Regions from separate parts of the Corynebacterium sp. P4-C1 genome, predicted to be linked through region 1. Evidence: predicted binding sites of a transcription regulator. Region 1 holds the regulator's gene; each other region holds the start of a gene.

What was found. The regulator LexA, encoded in region 1, represses DNA repair genes until DNA is damaged. The targets are predictions, from matches to a motif close to CGAACANNTGTTCG.
Region 2: the regulator LexA is predicted to act here: its motif matches at 3,459-3,472, upstream of QYR03_RS05105 (HNH endonuclease signature motif containing protein).
Region 3: the regulator LexA is predicted to act here: its motif matches at 4,426-4,439, upstream of QYR03_RS00335 (SAV_6107 family HEPN domain-containing protein).

Annotation. Positions count from the first base shown of each region.
Region 1 covers NZ_CP129966.1:279,560-285,554, forward strand. Annotated here, with positions in the region: gene QYR03_RS01305 (fructose-specific PTS transporter subunit EIIC) at 1-1,430, opposite strand, end outside; gene QYR03_RS01310 (1-phosphofructokinase family hexose kinase) at 1,445-2,410, opposite strand; gene QYR03_RS01315 (DeoR/GlpR family DNA-binding transcription regulator) at 2,590-3,369, opposite strand; gene lexA (transcriptional repressor LexA) at 3,501-4,175, opposite strand; gene QYR03_RS01325 (hypothetical protein) at 4,453-4,824, shown strand; gene nrdR (transcriptional regulator NrdR) at 4,940-5,404, shown strand; gene hrpA (ATP-dependent RNA helicase HrpA) at 5,466-5,995, opposite strand, start outside.
Region 2 covers NZ_CP129966.1:1,068,892-1,074,886, reverse strand. Annotated here, with positions in the region: gene thiO (glycine oxidase ThiO) at 1-438, opposite strand, end outside; gene QYR03_RS05125 (hypothetical protein) at 435-926, opposite strand; gene QYR03_RS05120 (ectoine synthase) at 1,006-1,380, shown strand; gene QYR03_RS05115 (cation transporter) at 1,410-2,018, shown strand; gene QYR03_RS05110 (Nramp family divalent metal transporter) at 2,051-3,298, shown strand; gene QYR03_RS05105 (HNH endonuclease signature motif containing protein) at 3,544-4,812, shown strand; gene QYR03_RS05100 (thiamine phosphate synthase) at 4,809-5,459, opposite strand; gene QYR03_RS05095 (S1 family peptidase) at 5,534-5,995, shown strand, end outside.
Region 3 covers NZ_CP129966.1:67,651-73,645, forward strand. Annotated here, with positions in the region: partial or broken gene QYR03_RS00310 (protein kinase) at 1-684, opposite strand, end outside; gene QYR03_RS00315 (Rv2175c family DNA-binding protein) at 753-1,133, shown strand; gene QYR03_RS00320 (alpha-(1->6)-mannopyranosyltransferase A) at 1,105-2,580, opposite strand; gene QYR03_RS00325 (polyprenyl synthetase family protein) at 2,595-3,692, opposite strand; gene QYR03_RS00330 (N-acetyltransferase) at 3,734-4,309, opposite strand; gene QYR03_RS00335 (SAV_6107 family HEPN domain-containing protein) at 4,536-4,964, shown strand; gene QYR03_RS00340 (DUF3040 domain-containing protein) at 5,080-5,472, shown strand; gene mraZ (division/cell wall cluster transcriptional repressor MraZ) at 5,916-5,995, shown strand, end outside.

The sequences.
Region 1 (5,995 bases):
AGCGAGCCGAGCCAGCGCGGGACCCTCCACGAGCCGATCCAGTAGGCGATGAAACCAGCGAGCAAACCAGTGACGAGACCACCGATGAAGCCGGCGCCGACCATCACGGACAGTGCGCCGCCGACGAAGCCCGGAGCGATGCCGGGGCGGCCGGCGATGCCGTAGCCGATGTAGCCGGACAGGGCAGCGACCACGAACTGCATCGCCAATTTCCCGATGGCGAAGAGGACCGCGCCTAAGTACAAAGACCAGCCGGAGCGGTCGAAGGTGACGGTCTCGCCGTCGATGAGCACCTCGTGGCCCGGCAGGTTGGTGGGCGAGTAGTCGAGCGGGATGACCTGCCAGCCGTCGGCGACATCGTAGCCGCCGACGAGGAAACCGAGCGCCAGGAGGAGGCCTCCGGCCGCGACGAACGGAACCATGTAGGAAACACCCGTCATGATGGCCTGCTGGATGCGCTTCGGCCAGCTCACATCTCCCTGCGCTTCTCCTGACGGTTCGGCGGTACCGCCCGGCACGCGGCGGGCGTTCGGGTTGTCAGCGGCGGCGATGGCTTCGTCGATCATCGCGTTCGGCTCGTTGATGCCGCGCTTGACGGGACTATCGATGACGGGTTTGCCGGCGAAACGCTCCCGGTCCCGCACGGCGACGTCGTGGGCGAAGATGACGGCGTCGGCGGAGTCGATGAACGCCTGGTCGACCCGGTCGCCGCCGGAGGAGCCCTGGGGCTCGATGCGCAGTTCGACGTCGTCGCGCCCGTTGGCGGCCTGCTCGAGGGCGTCGGCGGCCATGTAGGTGTGGGCGATGCCCGTCGCGCAGGACGTGACGGCGACGATGCGCCTCTTTGCGGCCGGTGCGGAAGACGGGGCCGGAGCAGAGCCACCTGTGGAGGCAGGGGAGCCAGGTGCGGCAGAGACAGCGGTGGATCCGGCGCTGTCGCCGGCGGCTGCCGGTGCCGCGGGGGCCTTCTTCTTGGGGGCAGCGTTGAGCACCTCATCGACGGCCGCGACAACCTCTTCCGGTGTCGAGGCGGCGCGCAGGGTGTCGAGGAATTCACCCCGGACCAGTGCGCGGGCGAGCTTGGACAGAATCTTCAGGTGCTCCTTGCCGCCGCCCTCAGGGGCGGCGATCAGGAAGACGAGCTCGGCATCGCCGTCCGGGCCGGAGAAATCGACGGGCCGGGACAGGCGGGCGAACGCGAGAGTGGGTTCCCCCACCGCGGCGGTGCGGCAGTGGGGGATGGCTACCTTGCCGTTGACGCCGGTGCCGGCTTTGAGTTCGCGGGCGGTGGCGGCATCGGCAAGCGTGCTCGGTTCGTCGGTGCGCCCGGCCGCAGCGACGAGCTCGGCGAGGTTGCCTATGACGTCGCCTGGCGTGGCGCCGAAATCAGTGTCGAGCCGGACGAGGTCCGGGGTGATGGTGTTGGACACGGTGGTTCCTTTTCTTAGAGTTCGCGCACGGTGGTGCGGTCGTAGTCGATGTCGTCGGGGGAGGGGATTGCGGTACCCGGGCTGGCTGCGGCTGCGGTGCCGTAGGCGACGGCGGTGCGCAGTGCTGCAGGGAAGTCTTTGCCGTCGAGACGCGCGAGAATGTAGCCCGCGAGGGAGCTGTCGCCTGCGCCGACGGTGGAGCGCACCTGTGCGGGCGGGGTGGCGGCGTGCCATGCGCCGTCGACGGTGACGAGGCATGCGCCGGCGCCGCCGAGGGTGACGAGGACTTCGCGCACGCCCTTATCGACGAGCGCTGCCGCGGCTTTCACCACCGCGTCCAAGTCGCCGTCGTCAGCTTGACTCTCGAGCTCGCCGCCGTCGATGCCCGCGAGTTGGCCGAGCTCGAAAGCATTGGGCTTGACGACGTCCGGCGCCGTCGCCTCCAGCTTCCTTCCCAGCTCCTTGAGCGGTTCGTCGGAGGTGTCGACTGCGATGAGCAGGTCGGGTGCAGCGTCGCGCAGCGCTGCCACCAGTTGCGGGTACCAGTCGGCCGGGGCACCAGGGGGCAGCGAGCCGGCGAGGACGGCGGCACGGGTGAGGGGGTGGGAGGCGGCGTCGACAAGCTCTGTTTCGAGCGTGCGGCGGACATCGTCAGTCAGCGTGGTGCCCGGTTCGTTGAGCTTAGTTGTGCGGCCGGATGATTCCGTCACGGTGGTGTTCGTGCGAACTGCGCCGTCCACAGGGACGGTGCGCAGCGGAATTCCCGCGGAACGGGCCAGCGCGGTGAAGGGGTCGTTGTCCGCGGCGGGAGCGATGGCGAGGGTGTCCTGGCCGGCTTTGAGCACGGCGTTGGAGACGTTGATGCCTTTCCCGCCCGGTTCGCGCGAGCTCTCGGAGACGCGGAGAACCCCGCCTGGGTCGAGTGAGTCGATGCACATTGTGGCGTCGATACTGGGGTTAGCGGTGAATGTGATAATCACTGGGCAATCCTTTTCGCTCCGCGGCGCGGCCGTGGGGGTGCTGGAGCGTTGGTGGACAGATGCCGGGGCGGGGGTGGTATGTGCGCCCCTTCATGTCCGATTATGCCCGTTTTGTGTGGTTAGCTCAAGAAAAACCACATGCGGCAAGCGTCACGGCGGCGCGGGAGGGCCGGTCCGGCTCAGTCCGCCTGGATGACATCGACTCCGAGTTCGGTGAGCTCGGTGACGAAAGACGGGGGAGCGTCGGTGTCCGTGACAACGACGTCGATGCTGTCGAGGGCGGCGAAACTCACCAGGTAGTCGCTTCCGAGCTTGGAGGAGTCGCACAGCACCACGACTTTCCGGGCGTTGGTCACCATGGCTGATTTCACGGCGGCTTCCTGCGCGTCGGCGGTGGACAGCCCGTGGTCGACGGTGAGGGCGTTGGTGCCCATGAAGGCGACGTCGGCACGCAAAAGCGCGAGCGTTCGGAGCGCGGTATCGCCGACGACGGCTTGCGTGATGGCGCGTACTGTGCCACCGAGAAGCTGGACATTGATTTCGCCCGTACTGGACAGGTCGACCGCGATGGGTAGTGAGTTGGTCACGAATGACAGCGACGCAGCGACGGGAACGTCTTTGATCATGCCCGCGAGCACGTTGATGGTCGTGCCGGAGTCAAGGAAGACGGAACCGCCCGAGGTGGGCAAGAATTGGAGCGCGGCTTTCGCGATGGCGGTCTTGGCTGTCGTCGCGGAGCGCAACCGGGCGTCGAGGGGAAGTTCCGTCGTCAGGTACGACTGGCTGGAAACAGCTCCGCCGTGAACGCGCTGCACGATGCCCTCGCGGTCGAGCACGGCGAGGTCGCGCCGAATGGTTTCGGCGGTGACGTCAAATTTCGTGGAGAGTTCGGTGACGTTGACGCGTCCCTCCACGGCGGTAAGGGACGCGATCTGACGGCGCCGTTCTTCGGCGTACATGGGCACTTCCTTCCGAGCCTCGGGCATGTGCGTGCGAGGCACTCATACACTTGCCCCATTATTCCTTTTAGGCTTGAAAAATCACGCCCGAGCGTGTCTGTCTGTGCCCGTTTCACCCCCGGAAGGGGAGGCTAGAGTTTGCGGAAAACGGAGACGACCAGGCCCATGATTTCCGCGTCGTCGCCCTTAATGGGGGCGAAGGCATCGTTATGGGGGAGGAGCCACACGCCGGAGGAGTCTTTGTGGAATTCCTTGACGGTCGCCTCACCGTCGATAAGCGCGGCGACGAACTGGCCCTCCTCAGCGACGGGCTGTGTGCGGACCGCGACCCAGTCCCCGTCGAGGATGCCGGCGTCCCGCATCGACTCCCCGACAACCTGGAGCAAGTAGAGGTCCCCGTCACCGACGAGCTCTTCCGGGAGAGGGAAGTACTCGGAGACGTTCTCCTCCGCGAGGATCGGGTTCCCGGCGGCGATTTGGCCCAGCACCGGGATGTAGCGGGGCGCCGCCGCGTCCTCTGGCGTCGGGCTGGCCTTGCGGTTTTTGCGTGATCCGGACTCGGGCAAGTGGCGAAGATCGACCGCGCGGGGCTTGTTCGGGTCCCTGCGCAAAAAGCCCTTCTTTTCGAGCTCCTTGAGCTGGTACGCCACCGACGACGTCGACTGCAAGCCGGCAGCATCCCCGATCTCGCGGATGCTCGGCGGATAGCCGCGCAGCACTACCGCGTCCTGGATGACCTCGAGAATGCGGCGCTGACGTTCAGTCAACGACTTCAGGTCCGGCTTCTTGTCTTCTCGCTTCGGCATTGGGTGCGTCCTCTTTTCTCTCCATGGTGATCGTCCGTTGGGGTGGGGGTGAAACCCTTCATCAACTTGGACGACGCTGCCCGGCGTTCGGTTCCCTTGACTCTTGTTTACCACGAATGAGCAAATTTGTTCGAAATATTCGGAGCACGCCTAGACAAATTTTGGCCGCCTTGCTATAAATCGAACATAGAAGCTATCGAACACTTAATCGAACACATTCTAGGACGTGGTTGAAGCGTCTCTTAGAATCGCAGTCGAACAACAGAAAGGAACTCTCATGACTATCTCTATCGCACGTTCTAGCAGCGCCGACTCCTCCTCGATGAAACCCGCATCTCGTGTGCAGCCGGCTGATGTCTGGGACCTTGACCGGCGTTCGAGCGCGCTCCGGAACCGTCCCACCGTTCGAACCTTGGGGCCGGATAATCGAAAATATGAGCACCGCGACGCGCCGGACAGGGTTGAGTTCGGTGGCAACGCTGATTCGTTCGAATCCCGGCGCGAGACCGCCGGTGCGACTGTCCTTGGCGCGCTTTTCGGCGTGGCACTGATCGTCGGTTCGGCATTCGGCGGGGCGTTCTCCGGCGGGGACGCCGGGTTCGTCTCCGACAACGCCGGCACCCAGATGGCGGCCGTGTCCCAGCACTAAAGAAAGCATGTGCGCGGACCCGTCCCGCACTAAGCCGACCATGGGGGAGGGCGTATGCATTCCGCGTCCTGTCGGCGCGTCTTGGCGGCGGATCTGGGGAGTAAGATCTTAAGCCGTGCACTGTCCTTTCTGCCAGAACGATAGCTCCCGTGTCTCCGACTCCCGTCTCGTCGAGGGGGGCGCAGCCATTCGCCGCCGCCGCGAGTGTACGGAGTGCGGCGGACGCTTCACCACCATGGAAAAAGCGGTCCTGACCGTGGTGAAGCGCAACGGGGTCAGCGAACCCTTCGACCGCGACAAACTCATCGTCGGTGTGCGCCGCGCATGCCAAGGCCGAGATGTGTCCGATGATGCGTTGAAGCGCCTCGCACAAGAGGTCGAGGAGATCGTGCGCAGTCACGGCAGCTCACAGATCCCTTCCAACGAGATCGGCCTGGCCATCCTCGAGCCGCTGCGGGCGCTCGACGAGGTCGCCTATCTGCGCTTTGCGTCGGTGTACAAATCTTTCGAGAGCGCTGACGACTTCGAATCCGAAATCCGCCTCATGAGGCGCAAGGACCGCGGCATGGAGGAGCTGTAAGTCCACGGCATTAAGTGAGCACAGTGAGTGCGGCAAGTGATCGCGGGCTCCGCCCGGCGTCTTAGAGCTTGTCGATCATTTTCTCGATGCGCCGCGGGCTCACTGGCTTAGCGGTGCCCAGGCGCTGCGCGAACAGACTCACACGAAGCTCCTGAATACGCCAGAGGATGTCTTTGACCGCCCGTGATTTCGCGCGTTGGGCAGGCAGGCGCTTCAGCTTGGCGTCGAGCGTGCTCTTCACCTCGTCGACGACGGACTGACGGTCGGCGTCGCGGTCGGGGTCGAGATTCATGTCCTCGAGGCGCACCTGGATGGCGGACATGTACCGCGGGAGGTGCTGGAGATTCTCCATGCCGTGGACTGTGATGGCGTTCTTGGGCAGGAGAAACGCCATTTGCTGTCGGATGTCGTCGATGGCGGGGCCCGACCAGTTCTCCAGTTCGGCGGCGATGTTGATGTATTCAACGACTCCGCCGGAAATTCCGACGACGGACCGCCGGACGACCCCGGGAACCTGGGGTTTCACGGCGTCGAGAAGCTTCTTGAATTCTGCGGGCGTGCGGACCGGGCCTCCGTTGGCCATCATGAGAT
Region 2 (5,995 bases), 790 kb from region 1:
GTCGCCGGGGATGTGCACGGCACCGCTTATCGACGGTGCCAGCGCCCCCTCCAATTTCCGCGCCTCCCGCGTGGTGATGCGCTCCGTGGTCATTCCGTGCAGTTCCTGGTACTCCTGCAGCTCCTCGAGGTGCGTCTTGTCCGCGCGGTCCTTCGCCACCACCAGCGTTCCGTCGGTGCGGTAGCCGGTGGGGGAGTCGGTGTACTTCGCGGTCAGCTCGATCAGCTCCGGGTACCACTTTCCGGCGGCGATCATCAGCGGGAACAGCGGGTCCTGCTTGTACACCACCTCCGCCGCTGGGGCGAGCATCCCGCCCGCGTGCCAGGTCGCGCCGCTGGCGGGCGCCGGGTCGTATACCGTGACGGAGTGGCCGCCGTCGGCGAGACGAAGCGCCGTCGATAAGCCGATAATGCCCCCGCCGATCACTGCTACCTTCATGCTTTCCTTCTTTGCTGAAATTTGTCGATCGCCCACCAACCGAGCGGCATGAACGCGACCGCGATGATCCAGTAGATCAACCAGAAGCTTCCCGCAAGGCCCGTTACCGCGATCATCGCCGCCAAGATCACGATGGTGACCGTGCAGGCGGTTGTGCAGCGGATGAGGTTATCGCGAGAGGGGCGGTTGAATCCTTCGCCGCTAATGTCTGACGAGCCGCGCCACTTGAGGTCCATCGCCTGAATGAGGTCCTTGCCGAAGATGATCGAGAACACTACATAAAACGCCCCGAATGCGTGGAAGAAATTCGCGTAATTCATCTCCGCCACGCTCCAGAACGTGTAGACGAGCAACGCGAAGTCGATGAGGGGCGTCGTGGCTAAGAGCGCGATTCCCGCTTTCGGGAGCTTGAGCGCGTAGCGCAGAATCATCCCGCCGAACAGGCAGAGCCAGAACGCGATCTCCGCGAGAATGATGGCAAGGATCATGTCTTCGACCATACGCGCCTCGTGGATATCGAAATTCCTTTAGCGTGGGTAGGGCAACCGATTTGAAAAAGGAGAGATTATGTTCACCCGTTCCCGTGAAGATGTCGAGACTGTTGAGTGGGGTGGCGGCACCTCCGAGCGCCTGCTGACCGCAAAGGACAATATGGGCTACGCCGTTGCTCACACCGTCGTCCGTGCCGGCACCGAGTCCAAGCTGCAGTACCGCAACCACCTCGAGGCCTGCTACTGCATCGGCGGCTCCGGCGAGGTCGAGGACACCGAGGGCAATGTGTACCCGATCACCCCGGGCACCATTTACGTTCTCGACGAGCACGACGCCCACTACCTGCGCGGCGGCAAGGACGAGGACCTGATCCTAGTCTCCGTGTTCAACCCGGCGATCACCGGTGATGAGAAGCACACCCTGTCCGAAGACGGATTCAGCAGCTACTAAGTCTGTCTCCTAAGAGATAAGCTGGGGCAGTGACTGCCGACAGAATCCGCCGCGCCGTTCTCATCGTCGCGCTGCTCAACCTTGCTTATTTCTTCGTCGAGTTCTCGGCCGCTGTGGCCATCGGCTCGGCATCCCTGTTCGCGGATTCCGCGGACTTCCTCGAAGACACCGCGATCAACCTGCTGGTGTTCTTCGCTGTGGCGTGGCCAGCAGCCCGGCGCCGGACAGCTGGTTCGGTGCTGGCTGCCCTCATCCTCATCCCGGCGATCGCCGCGATCGTGACCGTCGTGCTCAAGATCATGAGCCCGGAGCCACCCTCGCCTGAGGGGCTGACCGGTGTGGCGCTCGGCGCGCTCGTGGTCAACCTGATCTGCGCTGTGATTTTGCTCCGCCTGCGCAACGAGGGGTCCTCGCTAGCCACCGGTGCGTGGCTCGCTGCGCGCAACGACGCGTTGGCCAACATCCTCATCATCGTCGCCGGCCTGCTCACCTTCGTGTGGGCGACTGCCTGGTTCGACATCATCGTCGGCGCGATCATCGCGATCGTGAACCTTTCCGCCGCCAAGGAAGTGTGGGAAGAGTCCCGCGAAGAGCACGACTCCGTCGAGGAAGCGTTCGCCGATATGGAGGAATGCTAGACCCTCACCGCATGAAGTGATGTAGGACACATATCCTCGATTTTGGGAGGGCAGATGTCCACCGTCACTGCACGAAAAAGAAATCCGGCTGGATCGGTCCCGGCCTGCTGATCAGCGCTTCATTCATTGGACCGGGAACTGTCACCACTGCCACGACTACAGGTGCGGACTTCGGGTTCGCGCTGGCGTGGGCCATCGTGTTCTCCATCATTGCGACGATTGTTCTCCAGGAGATGTCGGCCCGCCTGGGCTTGACGGGCGAGATGAGTACCGGCGAGGCCATGCGCGCGACCTTTCAATCGCCCGCAGCCAAAATCGCCATGATCGCCCTGATCGTCACAGCGATCGGCATCGGTGGCGCGGCCTATGCGGGTGGCGACACCACCGGCACGGCGCTAGCGCTCAGTGGTGTGACCGGCCTGCCCGTCCCTGTCCTGTCCGGCATTATCGCCGCTGTGATCGTCCTTGTCCTGCTCACTGGGAGCTACAAAATCATCGAGGCATTCATGTCGGTGCTGGTGGTCATCCTCATGGGCATTTTCCTTGTCACGGCAGTGGCGGTGAAGCCGGACATTGGCGCGATGCTCCACGGCATGTTCGTCCCCGGCATTCCCGGCGGTGCCGCAGTCACCGCGGTCGCCTTGGTGGGCACCACCGTTGTCTCGTACAACGTCTTTCTGCATTCCAATTTGGTGCGGGAGAAATGGGGGACTGAGCCTCAGAGCCTCGCGCTGAAGAAGGCCCGCGTCGACAATGCTGTCTCCATCACTGTGGGCGGAGTGATCACCCTCGCCATCCTCACCACCGCCGCGACAGTCATGTTCAGTCAGGGGCTGACCGCTGAATCCGCCGCGGATATGGCCGAGCCTTTGCGCCCCATGCTTGGCGACGCCGCACCCTGGGTCCTTGCTATCGGCCTTTTCGCCGCGGGCATGACCTCCGCAGTTGCCGGACCCCTTGGGGCGGCGTACGCCATTTGCGGTGTCATGGGCTGGACCAGCGACCTGAAAGACACAAAGTTCCGGGCCATTTACCTCACTGTCGTCATCGTCGGCGCCGTCATTGCGGTCACCGGCGTGAACCCGATCCAGGTGATCGTCCTCGCCCAGGCCGCCAACGGCAGCCTCCTGCCTGTTGTCGCTTTCTTTCTCCTCTACACCATGAACAACAAGAAGCTGCTCGGCGAGCATGCCAACGGGCTGGCCACGAATATCGCTGGCGGCCTGATCTTCCTGATCACGGTTGTGCTCGGCGGCTTGTCTCTGTTCGGCTTGTTTTAGGTGCGGTTCAGAAATCCGCAGGAACTCCGCAGTGCGGAGTCGGGGCGAGCTTGGGGTTCGGGCGCTAGGGGCATTAGGAGGCGCTAGAGAGGCTGGTGCCGATGGGCGCCCCGGAAAACCCCAGGAACTCCGCAGTGCGGAGTTTATCCACATGCTAAGTCGAAAACATGTTCTAGTGTGTCCGGGGCGTTGTGTATGGTCCGTTCAAAAGAATCAGACAACGGCAATGGGGGATGATGCTGGAAATGCGAGACGAAACTGAACTCGGGCACGGGGAGCTGGCGGAGGATATTGTTTACGCCTACCGGTCGATGATGCGTTCGAAGTCCGGGTTGTTAGAGATGATCGGGGAATTCGACCGCCGGGCTCTCGCGGAGAAATGCGGGTCCTCGAGCACTGCGACCTGGCTGATGCGCCGGTTGGGACTGTCGGAATCGTCGGCGCACGAGTACGTGCATGTGGCGCGGCAGTTGCAGAATTTTCCGTATCTGGCGGAGATGTTCGCGGCGGGGAACGTGAGCTACTCGGCGCTGCGGCTGGCTCTCAAATACCTTACCCCGGAAAATGAGGTCGAGGTTGTGGAAAAGGCTATGAAGCTGGGACACAACGGCTTGGCCTGCGCGCTGGCTGGGCGCGGGAAGAACAGCGCAGAAGGAGCCAAAAGAGACTTCTATCTCCGGGTGAAAAGGGACGAAGACGGGTGCCTGAGATTCTGGGGCAGGGTGAATCCTGTGGATGGGGAGAGCTTCTGCGCTGCTTTGAAGATCGGGCATCTGAGTTTCGCAGCTGGCAAGGAGGAGCTCAGTGGCATCGTCGGCGAAGACGGATACGTTGAGCAGGAAAAACTGGATGCACTCGTCCGGTCGAAGGAAGAGGAGGAAGAGAAAGTACAGGCGAAGAAAGACGTCTCGGGCTTCGGCTTGCCGACGGGGCGTGCGATGGTCCACGCGCTGATGGGCATGGTCAACATGGTCAGGTCGAAGCCGCGGAGTACGCTCCGCGCGCCGGGCGCGCAGGTCAGTGTGATGGCAACGCTGGATGGCCGGGCGTATCTACCCAATAATGCGGGTGCTGCGTCGAAGGGGCTGGAGAACCTCGTGGCGAATGCGCTCGTGCGCCTGGACACGGTGGATGACCGCGGAATGATCATCAACGCAGGCCGCTCGACGCGTTTGGCTACGGACGGTCAGATTCGGTCGCTACTGGCCATGTGGAGTGGGCAGTGCGCGATGCCGGGGTGCACGCACACGCGGTTCATGGAATTCCATCATATGGAGGAATGGGCCAACGGCGGGTTGACGGACATGGAGAACCTCATCCCGCTGTGCTCCGCGTGCCACTCGCTGGTCACTGAGGGCTACGCCCAGGTCACCCGCCACGGCGACGAGATCGTGTTCGACTTCGGGGATGGCAGCCGCTACGTGTCATACAACCACTCGTTGCCAGTCAGGAATGACCTTTACATGATGCCGGAGGTGGAGAAACGTGGATGCGCCGACAGCTTCGCGAGTTAGGGGCGGCCGCGGTCGACGGCGGCGACGACGCGCTCAACGTAGTCGCGCGGATCCTCGGCGTTCATGATGCCACGGACGATGGCCACGCCGTCGACGCCGGTGCGGGCGAGATCTTCGGCGTCGTCTGCGGTCACATCGCCAATGGCGACGACTGGGACACGGGAGGCCTCGACCAGGGCGGGGTAGCCCTCAAGCCCCAAGGGCGCGCGGCCGGAGTCCTTTGTCGGGGTATCGCGGAAAGGACCGGCACCGATGTAGTCGATGACGTCAGCGTAATCGTTGGCGGCCTGGACAAGCTCGAGGGTGCCTGTGGTCAAGCCGATGACGGCATCGGGGCCGAGAAGTTCACGGGCGATGCGCGGGTTCAGGTCGTCTTGGCCGATGTGGACTCCGGCGACGCCGTGGGGTTTAAGGGCGAGGGCGACGTCGACGCGGTCGTCGATAAGCACGCGCGCATCCGGGTTGACCTCGTGCACGGCGGTGACCACGGACAAGGCGAGATCGTGAAGGTCGCGGGCGCTGATGGGTTTGCTGCGCACCTGGATGATTCCGGCGCCGCCTTGGGCAGCCGCGCGGGCGGTCTCCACAATGTGGTCGGGCGCGCCAGCGCCGGTGACGAAGTAACAGCGGAGGTCCAGATCACTCATGTGCGCCATTGTAGAGAGGGGCTCGTGGTGTACGGTTTGTCTATTCACGTCCACTGGGAGAAGGGATGCCCACCATGAAGCTCCGGGCCTTGGCCGCCGCGGCGTTGAGCGCTCTAGCCGCGCTGACGGTGACGATCGCGCCGCAGGCTAACGCGCAGACCGATCCGAACTACCAGTGGCGCAACGACCCAGCGTCGAAGGTGTTGGCGGGCAAGCCTTTCGCGGGCAGCGTCCTGCACCGAGTGCCGGGCTCGTTCTTCGACGCGCAGCGTGCGAATCCGGGCGCGAAGAATGCGGCGTCGCGGGGGCGGGCGCTGTACGGCGCTGGTGCCCCGATCTACGTGGGCATGTACGGCATGTGCACGGTCGCGGCAGTGGGCACGGACAGCGCGGGACGACGCGTGGCGCTCACAGCGGGGCACTGCGGCAACATCGGTGATCAGGTGGTGTCGGCGGATTCCTTCGCGGCGGGCCCGACCGGCCGGATCGCGCGCAAGAACGGTGCCCTCGACTACGCGGTGATCGAGCTCGGCCCG
Region 3 (5,995 bases), 210 kb from region 1:
GTCGGAGCGCAGCCGCGCCATCGCGTGGGCGAGCGGGGTCTCCCCGTCGAAGGGGACTGTGCCGGTGAGAAGCTCGAAAAGAACGACACCGGCGGAGTACACATCGGAGGCCTGCGTGATCTCCGTGCCGTCGACCTGCTCAGGAGAGAGGTAGGCGACCGTGCCCACGATCTGATCGGTGGAATGCCGCGAGTCGCTCGCTGCGCGCACCAGGCCGAAATCTGCCAATTTCACTGCGCTGTCGCCGTTGATGAGGATGTTGTCCGGCTTGATGTCGCGGTGGACGAGCCCGCGCCGGTGCGCCACAGACAACCCGGTCAGCATCGCGCGCATGACCGCAGTGGCGGCGTGCGGCGGCATCGGACCGCGTTCCGCTAGAAGCTCCCGGAGCGTGCCGCCGGTGATGAGCTCCATGATGAGGAACACGTCCACGCCGTCGGCGCCGAAGTCGTACACGTTGACCAAGTTCGGATGGCTCAACTGCGCCATCGCGCGTGCCTCGCGGGCGAAGCGGTCGAGGAACAACTCGTCGTGGACATAACGCTCGTCCATGACTTTCGCCGCGACTTCGCGGTCCAGACGCGTGTCCAGGCAGCGGTACACGGTAGACATTCCGCCGCGGGCGATGGGGCGGTCGATGAGGTACCGGCCGTCCAGCACGTCGCCGGTTGCGAGGTGAGTCATGCCCACCAGTATGGTGCACGCGACGCACCGATCGGTAGCGGCCCGGCGGACAGTAGAGTGGGGGCGTGATTTTTTCAGAGCATGATCCCAACGCACACGACCTCGATGCCCTGCTGAGCGGTGAAACGCTTCTGTCTTTCCCGGATGTCGCAGACCGCCTCGGCGTCCCCGTGACGAAGGTCCACGACTACGTCAACGCCGGCAAGCTCGTGTCCTACAAGAAAGACGGCACGAAGCTGATTCCGGAGCTCATGCTCGACAACGGCACCGACCTGTCCAAATTCATCGCCGGCGCCATCACCGTGCTGCTCGACGGCGGCTTCAACCAAGACGAGATTCTCGCCTACCTGTTCACCGAGGACGAGAGTCTGCCGGGGCGGCCGATCGACGCGCTGCATGGCCACGGTGCGCGTGAAGTGATCAGGCGCGCTCAGGCCATGGCGTTTTAGACCGCGGCAAGACGCAGGACGCGGCGTACCAGCCGAGCACCAGCGTCACGAGCATCCACACTCCGTTGTAGAAGTTGTGGTTGCCGCTACCGCTGAACGCGAACGCCACAATGACGGATGCCCCCACAGTCAGGCGGATCAGCCACCTCGGTGGGCTGAACGTGCCCGCCACTGACAGCGCGGACGCGAAGTACCACGGCAGCGTCACCGCATTGCAGACGAACGCGACCATGTAGGCCAGCGCCATGCCCATGACGTTCCGGCGGTCGTTCTGGCGGAACGTCCACCAAACCAGCACGAGACCCGCCAGCATCAGCACCGACCCGACCGTGCGGGTGACGCCTAGGACGGTGTTATAGGGGAATTCTTCGTCGAAAAGCTGAATGAACGGCGTGACCGCCTCCGCCGCGAGTGTCGCCCCAGAGAGCGGGTTGACCACCTTGGAGTTGCCGGAAATTTCCTCCAGCCACCCCCAGGAGGTACCCGAACCCACGGTCACGGCAGCGACGGCGGCGACCGACACAGCCACCACCGAAGCACCGCCGGCGAGGAAGACTCCGACGCGGCGGGCAGGCCGTGACCCCTCCGGTGCGTAGTGGTGGAGCACCATCCACACGATGAACGGCAACGTGACCGCGGCCGTCGCCTTGAGTGAAACAGCGACACCGACGAGCACCGTTCCCAGCAGGAAGCGGCGCGACAGGCACGCCACTAGGCCGAGACTGACAAGACCGACCATCACCGACTCGTTGTGCATGCCGGCGACCATGTGGATGAGCATGACCGGATTAGCCACGCCCAACCACAAAGCGAGGGCGGGATCACCACCGAGGCGTTGCGCGATCCGGGGAATTGACCACGCGATGGCGGCGAAGCCGGCCAGAGAAATGAACTTGTAGCAGATGATCCCGGCCATGACGTTCTCGCCGACAAAGCTGGTGACCGCGTTTCCGATCCACAGGTGGAATGGGCCGTACGGGGTGGTGGTGTTGCGCCAGTCGTGGGAGACCTCCAGCAGGTACGGGCCGGGATTGACCGCGGCACCTTCGGAGTACGGGTCGAATCCGTCGCGCACCATCGCTCCCTGCATGAGGTAGGAGTACACGTCGCGCGACATCAGCGGAGCCGCCAGCAGCAGCGGGGCAGTCGCCGACCAGAGTGACGCACGAGCATAGCCCAGCCTGTCGCGCGGGCCGGTCTCACCGCGGCCGTCCACCACGTAGCGTCCCGCGCCAACCCAGCCGGCGACCAGGAGCAAAAGACCGGCGATGAGCGCGACGTCGAGCAGGCCGCGGGCATGCCCGTAGCTCAGGAATTCAAGGCCGAAATAGGCGAGTACGCCACCTCGGTTCCGCGTCGCGCCCGCTCCGAAGGAGCCCACCATGAGCAGCGCGGCACCAACGGCGCCAAGCCGCAGCGCGGTTGTCGGGGAAAGTCGTGCAGTCATCGGGCAGGTGCTTCTTATTTGCGGCGAGAGGTCGACTTGATCGCTAGAGCTGTCAGCGTCTCCACTGCCTCGTCAGTGATAGCGGCCTCCTCGAGGTGCTTCAGGCCCGACTCGGTGAGACGGGTGATGCGTTCCTCCGTGACGTCCACGGCGCCGGTGGACTCGATGATGCGCGCAAGTTCGGCGATGTCCGCTGGGTCCGTGGCGGAACCGATGCCGGCCCGCAGCTTCTCCGCCGCGGACGGGTCAGTGGCATCCGCCGCTTCAAGCGCCAGTGCGTAGAGCACCGTGCGCTTGCCCTCCCGCAGATCGTCGCCTGCCGGCTTGCCGGTGACCGCAGGGTCGCCGAACACACCCAGCAAATCATCCCGGAGCTGGAACGCAATGCCGATGTCGCGCCCGTAGCCGCGCAGGGCGTCAATCGTCCGCTCGTCGGCCCCCGCGATCGCAGCGCCGAGGTGCAGCGGACGCTCCACCGTGTACGCGGCCGTCTTGAAACGGTTGACCGAATCCGCCTGCTCGGCACTTTCGCTGCCGGAGGCTTCGAGCGCGATGTCGAGGATCTGCCCGCCAATGACCTCCGAGCGCATTCCGCGCCAGGGCTCGGCGGCGCGCTGGAGGGCCTCATCGCTCACACCGGAATAACGCCACATATCGTCAGCCCACGCGAGGGCAAGATCCCCGATGAGAATGGCGACATTCTCTCCGTAGATGTTCGAGTCTCCGTGCCAGCCGCGCTGCGCGTGCTTCGCGGCAATTGCCCGGTGCACAGTCGGCTTGCCGCGCCGGGTGTCGGAGGCATCGATGATGTCGTCGTGAATCAACGCGCACGCTTGGATCAGCTCGAGGGCGCTCACCGCGCGGAGGACAGCAACCGGATCTTCGTCCGTGTTTTTGGGATCGACCGTCGCAGCGTAGCCCACCCACCCGTACGTCGGACGGATTCGTTTGCCCCCGCCGAGCACGAAATCACGCAAGTGCCCGAGCGATTCTGCGACCGGTCCGCCGATTTCGGTGATGCGCGCCGCGTTGTCCGTGAAGAATCGCCGCAGTTCTTTCTCCACTTCCTGCGGGACATCAGTTACCGCAATGTGAGTCGTGCGCTCGCTCAAAGGTCGTGGCTCCTTCTAACCGCGGGGTGGACGAATACCGCTCACTCTACCGGGGCGGCTGAAGGCAGCGGCAATGTCCGGCCGAGCACGGCGAAGGGGCGTGGGTCGCCCGTGTATGTGAAGCCCCGGAGAATGTCTTTGAATCCGAGCGAGCGGTAGAGGCCGAAGGCGGCGTTGTTCTCTTGCGGAACTTCCGGCGTGGAGAGGAGGACGTACGGCTGCCGAGCTTGCTCCAGAAGCCGGTGGATGAGCGCGCGCCCGAGGCCACGGCACTGCATGCCGGGGGACACATGGACTTCGGCGAGCTCGAAATAGCTCTCCACTACTTCGAGCATGCGCGGTGTCATGGCGTGGTTTTCGACCAGTCCCCGGCGCAGCTGCTGATCCCACCACCGGCGCGTGGATCCGCGGAAGCCGTAAGCGATTCCCGCGAGTGCTCCGTTGTCGAAAGCGGCAGTGGCGGTGAAGTCGTGCTCCACGGAGTCGCGGCGCCACACAGCCACCCGCTCATCACGGATGCGCACGGGATAACGCATCGCCTCTATGTACAGGTCGACCAAGTCTGGGGCCATGGCGGAGAACTCGTGCGGGGATAGCTCGCGGATAGTAACGGACACGAACTCCATCGAACCACGAGCCGTGCGTAGCCGTTGCCGGTTCGGGTTATCCACAGGCTTCAAATTGAATCCATGCAGGATGGGAGGGACGAAGAGGGGCATTTCCGGCAATGGTTCGAAAATGTGTGCGAATCGCGTGATGCTGTGTCGGACCCGCTTTCTAATGTGAATTTCACAAAAGCAACCACGGCGGTGAGTTTCGAGCGAGGAGGATGACGTGTCCAGCGTGATTTCTGCAACGACCGGTGCTGTGTACGGGGCCACGCCCGCGCCATCGCGGCATGATGAGTTCCTTAGCTCGGCGCATGCGCATCTCAATGATGCGCACGATCAGCTCGCCGCGGGGACGCCGGACCTTGCCCTGGAAAGTGCCTACCGTGCCGCGCTGAGGACGGCGGGGGCGGCCGCCGCGCAGTCGCCGGTAGTGGCCAAGCGCAAGCGTCTCCCCACGAGTGCGTGGGACAAGTTGGCCCTGACCGGCCCGAGGGGAAAGTACTGGGCGGATACCTTTTCTGGTTTCTCGCGGCTGAGGGGGAGGGTTGCGTCCGGAATTGAACTCCGTCCCCGCCGCGAGGAAGCGGAGCGCCTGCTGGATCTCGCCTCTAGTTTTTACGGGGAGATCGCGGGGGAGGAAGACGGTATGACCGCTGCTTAGTCGTTTGGGGGCTGTCCTGCCCGGAAGCATGGGCGGTATGATGGAAGGAACTAAACAAGACGCTCAAGCGTTGTAGTTCAGAGAAGACAGCGACCAAATCAGGCTGGGAGTGAAAGTGGCTTTATCTGAGCAGGAACAGAAGTTGCTCCGCGAGATCGAGGAGTCGCTGATGGCCGATGACCCGAAATTCGGGTCGTCTGTGAGTTCCGTTTCCGATCGTGGATCGTCCGGCGGGGGGTTCCGCCCGACAATGCGGGCTGTGGCCCTGATCGTGCTCGGCCTTGTGCTGCTTATTTCCGGCGTGGCGTTGGCGGCGGAGAGCCTCTGGTTCGTTGCGCTGAGCATTCTCGGGTTTGTGGTCATGTTCATTGGCGGTGTTTGGGGCTTGCGTGCCCCGGCTGAGGATGTTGCGCCGAGGCGTGTGCAAAATGCCGGCCCGCAGTTGCGCCGTGACGGTGTCAGCTCGCGAATGGAAGATAATTTTCGCCGGCGCTTCGAAGGCCAGTAGGTCTCCGGGATCCACCGGCTTCTAGGCGGCTTCTTCTATCCCCCTCATGGAAACGTGAGGGGGATTTTCCGTGTGCCCACTTCGCCCCACCACGGGTCCCCACTTTCACCCACTGGAGCGGAAAGTTGCTCTAAGCTTCAGATTTTCCTGGGGAAATGGCGTCTCCATTCATGGTGGTGGAGTGACTCAAAGTGACCAGAATGCTCTTGTGGTGGTTTTGGGGCAGGATGCTGGACGTGGGGACGGGTGGGTCCGCCACGCGTGAATAGTGCTCTGAACTGTATATTTATGACACAAGAAAAGAATTTTGTGTTCCAATGTGGCGATTGTGGGGGAGAGTGGGTTAAAGTGGGGGACAGTGAAGGGCCGGTGTGACGATGCCGGGTCGGATCTGACAAAAATTCACAGCCGGAGTCGTCGAGCGAAGGAAGGTAGGGCGCCGGATGTTTCTGGGCACCTATACCCCCAAGCTGGACGACAAGGGGCGCCTGACGTTGCCCGCCAAGTTCCGCGAGGGGCTGGC